Orrella dioscoreae: one gene and its partner. The protein of the gene in region 1 binds, or shares a complex with, the protein of each later gene. Links are inferred from orthologs where the notes say so. Each region holds a gene or a part of one and is shown on either strand. Other genes may lie near its edges.

The links.
Region 2: the proteins of accD (region 1) and ODI_RS15420 are in contact, whole or in part, in a solved structure (PDB 8UXZ), measured with the Escherichia coli proteins. The link is inferred for Orrella dioscoreae from one-to-one orthologs.

Annotation. Positions count from the first base shown.
Region 1 is NZ_LT907988.1:1,538,403-1,542,087, reverse strand. The notes cover bases 439-3,254. They hold accD (acetyl-CoA carboxylase, carboxyltransferase subunit beta), read right to left. Parts: upstream 2,380-3,254; coding sequence 1,498-2,379; downstream 439-1,497. Other genes in these bases: trpA (tryptophan synthase subunit alpha), read right to left, coding at 2,428-3,254; ODI_RS07155 (acyloxyacyl hydrolase), read right to left, coding at 666-1,205; ODI_RS07160 (Rne/Rng family ribonuclease), read left to right, coding at 439-486. In the rest of the region: more of ODI_RS07160, read left to right, coding at 1-438; more of trpA, read right to left, coding at 3,255-3,285; trpB (tryptophan synthase subunit beta), read right to left, coding at 3,298-3,685.
Region 2 is NZ_LT907988.1:3,308,394-3,311,579, forward strand. What follows is about bases 435-3,186. They hold ODI_RS15420 (acetyl-CoA carboxylase carboxyltransferase subunit alpha), read right to left. Parts: upstream 2,418-3,186; coding sequence 1,452-2,417; downstream 435-1,451. Other genes in these bases: tilS (tRNA lysidine(34) synthetase TilS), read right to left, coding at 435-1,327; ODI_RS15425 (DNA-3-methyladenine glycosylase family protein), read right to left, coding at 2,472-3,116; cysS (cysteine--tRNA ligase), read right to left, coding at 3,151-3,186. Outside these bases: ODI_RS15410 (aspartate kinase), read right to left, coding at 1-264; more of tilS, read right to left, coding at 317-434. UniProt on the Escherichia coli protein: Component of the acetyl coenzyme A carboxylase (ACC) complex. First, biotin carboxylase catalyzes the carboxylation of biotin on its carrier protein (BCCP) and then the CO(2) group is transferred by the carboxyltransferase to acetyl-CoA to form malonyl-CoA.

The sequences.
Region 1 (3,685 bases):
GAGGAAGCCCCGGCATCGCTGACGGCAGCGGACGAAGCCCCGCAGGCCGGCGTGCTCGGGACCTCCGCGCCGGTCGGACCGGCGCCGGTCGTGGCCGAGACGCAGGATCCGCTGGCTGACAGCACCCGTTCGCCCGCCCCTGCCCTGGTCGACGACGCACCGGCAACGACGGCCCAGGCCGTCGAACCCGTCGCGCCGGTCGAGCCCGTGCCCGCCCCCGCCGCACAGCCCGTGGCCGAACCCGTCGTCCAGGCCCAGCCTGTCGAGCCCAAGCCGGCTGCGCCCGCGCCTGCCCCCACAGCCGCGCCTGCCGCGTCGACGGCCGACCTGAACGCGGTGGTCGCTGCCGCCGGCATGCAGTGGGTGGAAACCCGCTCGGGCGCAGCACAGCCCCAGGCCGACGTGCCAGCCCCCAAGCTGGGCCGCGCCCGCAAGCCCGTGCAAGCCGTGGCCAGCACCCCGCTGGTGCAGGTCGAGACGGAATAAGCAAGACAGCCGTCCTGCGGCGTCCGTGGAAACTCCCGGACGCCGCAACACAAAACCGCCAGTGCTCGGACGAGCCTGGCGGTTTTTTTTTCAAGACATCCACGCAAACAAAAAGGCATGCCGCTGGCATGCCTTTCGGATCCCTTCACGCCAGGCCGACAGGCCAGGCGGCAAGATGATCAATACAGGTACGTATACGTCAGCTGCACCACGTCCAGGCCAGGGTTCGGCTTCTTGATGCTGGCGTTGGAGAAGTGCGAAAGACGCAGGCCGATGCGGTTCGAATCGTTGATCAGGAAACCCGCGCCGATATGGTCACCGAACTGGAAGGCGGTGCTGATGTTCTTGTCCGCGAAGCGCGTGCTGGTGAAGGCAGTGGCGCCCACGCCGGCTTCCAGGTAGAAGCGTTCGCCGGTCCACCAGCGGAACATGGGGATCGCATTGAACTGCCAGACATTGCCCGGATCACGCGAACCGTTGGCCTTCCAGTAGGCAGCGCCGAGTTCACCGACCAGTTCCAGGCGGCCCCAGTTGCCACCGAATTGGTAATCCCACAAAGCAGGCGATTGCCAGTTGATTTCCAGGCGCTGGTAGTGGTCGCCCACGCCAGCGGTCACGCCAATGCCCTGTGCGCTGGCAGGCGCCGCGGCGAGCAGGGGGGACAGGCCAGCCGACAGGATCAGGGCGGCGGCAATCTTGTTCTTCTTGAAGGCGTGCATGATCAATGCTTACTCCGGCAACTCTGCCTTGAAACGAGAGCGCCAGCGGCCGGCCCGGACTGACGGCAGGTGAAACCCGGACCTGGCAGCACGAGACTGCGGGGCGGCTGGCGCGAACCATGTGGAAGCGGCGCGGGCAGTCAGCAGCGAACCCGGCCCTGCATGGGCAGCAGAAGGCGGTGAATGTCAACCACGACGCGCCGTGTTGCTGACCGTTGGCTTACTGCCTGGTCAGCGTTTGACAGCATGAAGTCAAGGTATCAGAAAACCGCCTCGCCGCCCAGCTTGCCCATCAAGCCGAAACGGCTTCCAAAGGCTGATTGGTAAGCAATGCCAACAGGCGGGCGATTTCATCGCGCAGCTGGCGGCGATCCACCACCATGTCCACGGCGCCCTTCTGCAGCAGGAACTCGGAACGCTGGAAGCCTTCCGGCAGCTTCTCGCGCACCGTCTGCTCGATGACGCGCGGACCGGCGAAACCGATCAGCGCCTTGGGTTCGGCAATCACCACGTCGCCCATGAAGGCGAAGCTGGCCGACACGCCGCCCATGGTGGGATCGGTCAGGACGCTGATGAATGGCAGCCCTTCGGCCGACAGACGCGTGAGCATGGCATTGGTCTTGGCCATCTGCATCAGCGACAGCAGGCTTTCCTGCATGCGCGCGCCACCCGAGGCCGCCACGCAGATGAAGGGGGTTTTGTTCGCCAGCGCGGCCTCGACGCCGCGCGCGAAACGCTCGCCCACCACCGACCCCATCGAGCCGCCCATGAATTGGAATTCGAAACATGCGAGTGTTGCGGCCAAGCCACGAATGCTGCCGCTCACGACGATCAGGGCGTCGGTTTCGTCCGTCTGCTTGGTGGCTTCGGCCAGGCGCTCGGGGTACTTGCGCGAATCCTTGAACTTCAGCGAGTCGACCGAACGGGTGGTTTCGCCGATTTCCTGGCGGCCTTCGACGTCCAGCAGCGAATCGATGCGCGCACGCGCGCCGATGCGCATGTGGTGATCGCACTTGGGGCAGACGTGCAGGTTGGTGGCCAGGTCTTCGTTGTAGAGCACGGCCTCGCAGGACGGGCATTTGACCCACAGACCCTCAGGCACGCGGCGCGCCGCGGCGTCGTTGGCGGAGGTCTTGTTGATCCGGGGGGGAAGAAGTTTCTCGATCCAGCTCATGGCGGTGGGTGCTCGGTGATGTTGTTTGTCGTGGGACGGCGCGCCGGGTCAGGCGGGCGCGCCCGTCTTGCGGGCGCCATCCAGCGCCTGGCGTATGCCCGCCAGCCAATCGCCGGCGGCACGCACGGCCAGGTCGGCCTGCTGATCGGCGCCGGCGCCCTTGACGGCGGTTTCCATGGTTTCGATGAGCTTGCTGCCGATGACCACGGCGTCGGCGACGCGCGCGATGCGGCTGGCGGTGTCGGCGTCACGGATGCCGAAGCCCACGCCCAGCGGAATGGAGATGTGGCGGCGGATGTCCTGCAGGCGGCGCGCGACGTCGTCGGTGTCGACCGTGCCGGTGCCCGTCACGCCCTTGAGCGAGACGTAATAGACATAGCCGCGCGCGACCTTGGCCATGGCCTGGATGCGCGCCTCGGTGGAGGTCGGCGCGAGCAGGAAGATGGGGGCGATGCCGCGCGCATCCAGCAGGGCGGCGAACTCGTCGATTTCCTCGGGCGGATAGTCCACGGACAGCACGCCGTCGACACCCGCCGCCTGCGCGGCGTCGGCGAAAGCGGCCTGGCCCATGCGCTCGATCGGATTGGCATAGCCCATGAGCACGACGGGCGTGTCGGCGTCCTGGCGGCGGAACTCGGCCACCATGGCCAGCACGTTGCGCAAGCCCACGCCCTGGGCGATGGCGCGCTCGGCGGCGCGCTGGATCACCGGACCGTCGGCCATCGGGTCCGAGAACGGCACGCCCAGTTCCAGGATGTCGGCGCCCGCCTCGACGAGCGCATGCATGAGCGGCACGGTGGCGGCCGGCGAGGGATCGCCCGCGGCGATGTAGGGAATCAGCGCTGCCCGGCCGGCTTCCTGGGCAAGGGCAAAGCGCTTGGCGATACGGTCGTTGGGGTGTGTCATCCCTGCTTCGCTTTAGAGTTCGATGCCGGCGCGCTCGGCGACGGTATGCATGTCCTTGTCACCCCGGCCCGACAGGTTGACGAGGATGATCTTGTCCTTGGGCAACGTGGGCGCCAGGCGCACGGCGTGGGCGATGGCATGGGCCGATTCCAGCGCGGGCATGATGCCTTCGATGCGGCAGCACTGATGGAAGGCCTTCAGCGCTTCATCGTCGGTCACGCCGACGTATTCGGCGCGCTGGCTGTCGTTCAGCCAGGCATGCTCGGGACCCACGCCCGGATAATCCAGGCCGGCCGAGACCGAATGGGTTTCCTGCACTTGTCCGTTCTCGTCCTGCATGACGTAGGTGCGGTTGCCGTGCAGCACGCCGACCATGCCGGCGCGGATGGAGGCGGCGTGA
Region 2 (3,186 bases), 1.8 Mb from region 1 along the record:
TTCCGCTTGCAGGGCCATGGCCAGCAGCGCGCTGCTGGCCTGCTCGCCGGTCGCGGCCAGCATGTCGAGCTCGCGGCCATCGGGGTCGGCCGCGATTTCGCGGGCCAGGCCCAGCAGCCGGTTCGTTTCGCCGGACATGGCAGAGGGCACCACCACGACCTGGTGGCCGGCCGCGTGCCATTTGGCGACGCGGCGCGCCACATTCCTGATTCGCTCGATGGAACCCATCGAGGTACCGCCGTACTTGTGAACGATCAAAGACATCTTGGACTCGGGTTGCGCCCCCCGCGGCAAGCGGCAGGCAAAGTCGGGTAGTTTAACGTGTTGCGGGCGAACGCCGTCCAGCTCCGCCAGACCGGCCCGCGGGACGGGGCTCCAGCAGCACCCTGCCCTGCACGCAACGCACGCGCGCCTGGGCATGGTCGAACAGCATCTGGCGGTCATGGCCCAGTTGGTGCAGTTGGCGCAGCTGGCGCACCAGCGCCTCCAGGCGCGCCTCGGTGGGCATGCGCAGGCCGTTGCGGTCGAACCAGTGACGCAGCACATGCGCCTGGTGCACCGCATCCAGCTCACGCCAGGCGGCCAGCGAGAAGCTGCTGGCATCTTCCGAGGGGTCCAGCTTGGCGAAGTCGGCGCGGGCCACCTCGTCGAGCAGCACCGACGCCTGCGCCGTCAGGCGGGCATGGCGGGCCAGGATGGCGCGCCAGCCCGGCCAGCGGGTGTCCAGCGAAGGCGCCAGCAAGGTGCGCACGGCCGCGCGGGTGTAGCGCGGGTCGGCATTGCTGGGGTCGGTCGCGGCGCGCCAGCCGGTGGCATCGCCATAGCGGCGCGCGGCGTCGATGATGAGCGCGCGATCGGCCTCCAGCCAGGGGCGGACGTAGCGGATGCCGTTGCGGCGGGTTTCCGCCGCCATGGCCGCCAGGCCCGTGGGGCCGGTGCCGCGCAAGAGGCGCAGCAGCACGGTTTCCGCCTGGTCGCCCAGGTGGTGTGCCAGCAGGATGGTGGTGACGCCCAGCTCGCCCGCCAGCTTCTCCAGCGCGGCATAGCGCGCCTGCCGTGCGGCGGCCTCGGTGCCTTGACCGGCAGTGGTATCCACGACGGTATGCGCCACGCGCACCGGCAGCTTCAGCGCCTGACCGAGCTGCTCGACCTGCTCGGCCCAGAGATCGGCCTGGCCGAAGAGGCCGTGGTGCACGTGGAAAAGGTAGAGAGGGCGATTGCCCGCGGCGTGCGAGGCAAGCACCGCCAGCATCGCGGAGTCCACGCCGCCACTGACGGCGACGGCCCAGGGAGCGTCGCCACTGTCGCGGGCGAAGGCGGCTTCCAGCGCGGTGCGCAGTTGAAGCGTCGGATCGATATCGTTCACGGTCACTCTGTTGCCGCTGGCGGCCTGGCCGGTGTGCTTGGCGCACACGTGGCCCGGCGCGCGCAGCGGCGGGTTCACTGGGCGCTCAGGCCCGGACTTCCTGCACCTTGCCGTAGGCGCGAACGCGCGCGAGGCGATGCGCGATCAATTCGTCGGCGCTCATGTCGCTGAGCTGGCGCAGGGCGTCGGTCAGCGAACGGCGCAGCAGGCGGGCCATGACGCGGGGGTCGCGATGCGCGCCGCCCACGGGCTCGTTCACGATGCGATCGATGAGGCCCAGCTCCTTCAGGCGCGGCGCGGTGATGCCCAGCGCGGCGGCGGCGTCCGGCGCCTTGTCGGCGCTGCGCCAAAGGATGGAGGCGCAGCCCTCGGGAGAGATCACCGAATAGGTGGAGTACTGCAGCATCAGCACGGCGTTGCCCACCGCGATGGCCAGCGCGCCGCCCGAACCGCCTTCACCGATGATGGTGGCGATGAGCGGCACCTTCAGTTCCGCCATGGCGTACAGATTGTGGCCGATGGCCTCGGACTGGCCGCGCTCTTCCGCGCCCACGCCGGGATAGGCGCCCGGCGTGTCGACGAAGGTGAAGACCGGAATGTTGAATTTTTCCGCCAGGCGCATCAGGCGCAGGGCCTTGCGATAGCCCTCGGGACGCGGCATGCCGAAGTTGCGCATGGCACGCTCCTTCGTGTCGCGGCCCTTCTGGTGGCCGATGACCATGCAGGGCTTGCCGTTGAAGCGAGCCAGGCCGCCCACGATGGACTGGTCGTCGGCGAACATGCGGTCGCCGTGCAGCTCGTGGAAGTCCGTGAAGATCTCGCGCACGTAGTCCAGCGTGTAGGGACGCTGGGGGTGGCGGGCAACCAGGGCGGTCTGCCAGGGCGTCAGCTTGGCGTAGATATCCTTGGCCAGCGTCTGGCTCTTTTGCTGCAGCCGGCTGATTTCCTCGGAGATGTCCACGGCGGAATCCGCCTGCACGAACCGGAGTTGCTCGATCTTGTTTTCGAGCTCGGCCATGGGCTGTTCAAATTCGAGAAAGGTATTGCGCATCTCGTGTCGGTTTCCGTTGTCGGGGTAGCAATCGTAGGGGCGGGCGCGCCGCGTTCAGTCTTGCGCGGGCGCCGGATCCAGGCTGCGCCACAGGTACCAGGTCGCGACGGTGCGCCAGGGCTGCCAGGCCTGCGATACCTCGCGCGCCTCGAAGCGCGACACAGGCTCGCCGCTGAAATAGTGTAGCGAGATTGCCTTGAGCAAGCCCGGATCGTCCAGCGGCAGGATGTCCGGCCGCTGCATGTTGAAAATCAGGAAGAGCTCGGCGGTCCAGCGGCCGATGCCGCGGATGGCCGTCAATTCGGTGATCACGGCCTCGTCTTCCATGTCGGCCCAGCTTTCGGGGCGCACGCGCTTGTCGCCGAAATGGGCGGCGAGGTCGAGGATGTAATCGGCCTTGCGCTGCGGCAGGCCCGCGTCGCGCAGGCCCTGCAGGCCGGCCTTGTCGATGGAGGCAGGCGTGGGACGCTTGCCGCAAGCCTGCGTGAAGCGATCCCACAGGGCTTCGGCGGCGGGCACCGACAGCTGCTTGCCGACGATGGCGCGCGCCAGCGTGACGAAAGGCGTGTCGGCCACCGTCAGCCAGACCTCGGCATGCTGCGGGATCAGCTTCTTCAGGATGCGATCGCGCTTCATGAGGTGGGCGACGGCCGCATCCCAGTATTCGGGCTTGGCGGCGGGCGTATCAACGCTGGGCATGTTCTTGTTCTTCAGAAAAGGAAGGCCGGGCCGCTCAGGCGCGGCGCCACTGGGTCGTGCCGCCCGGTTT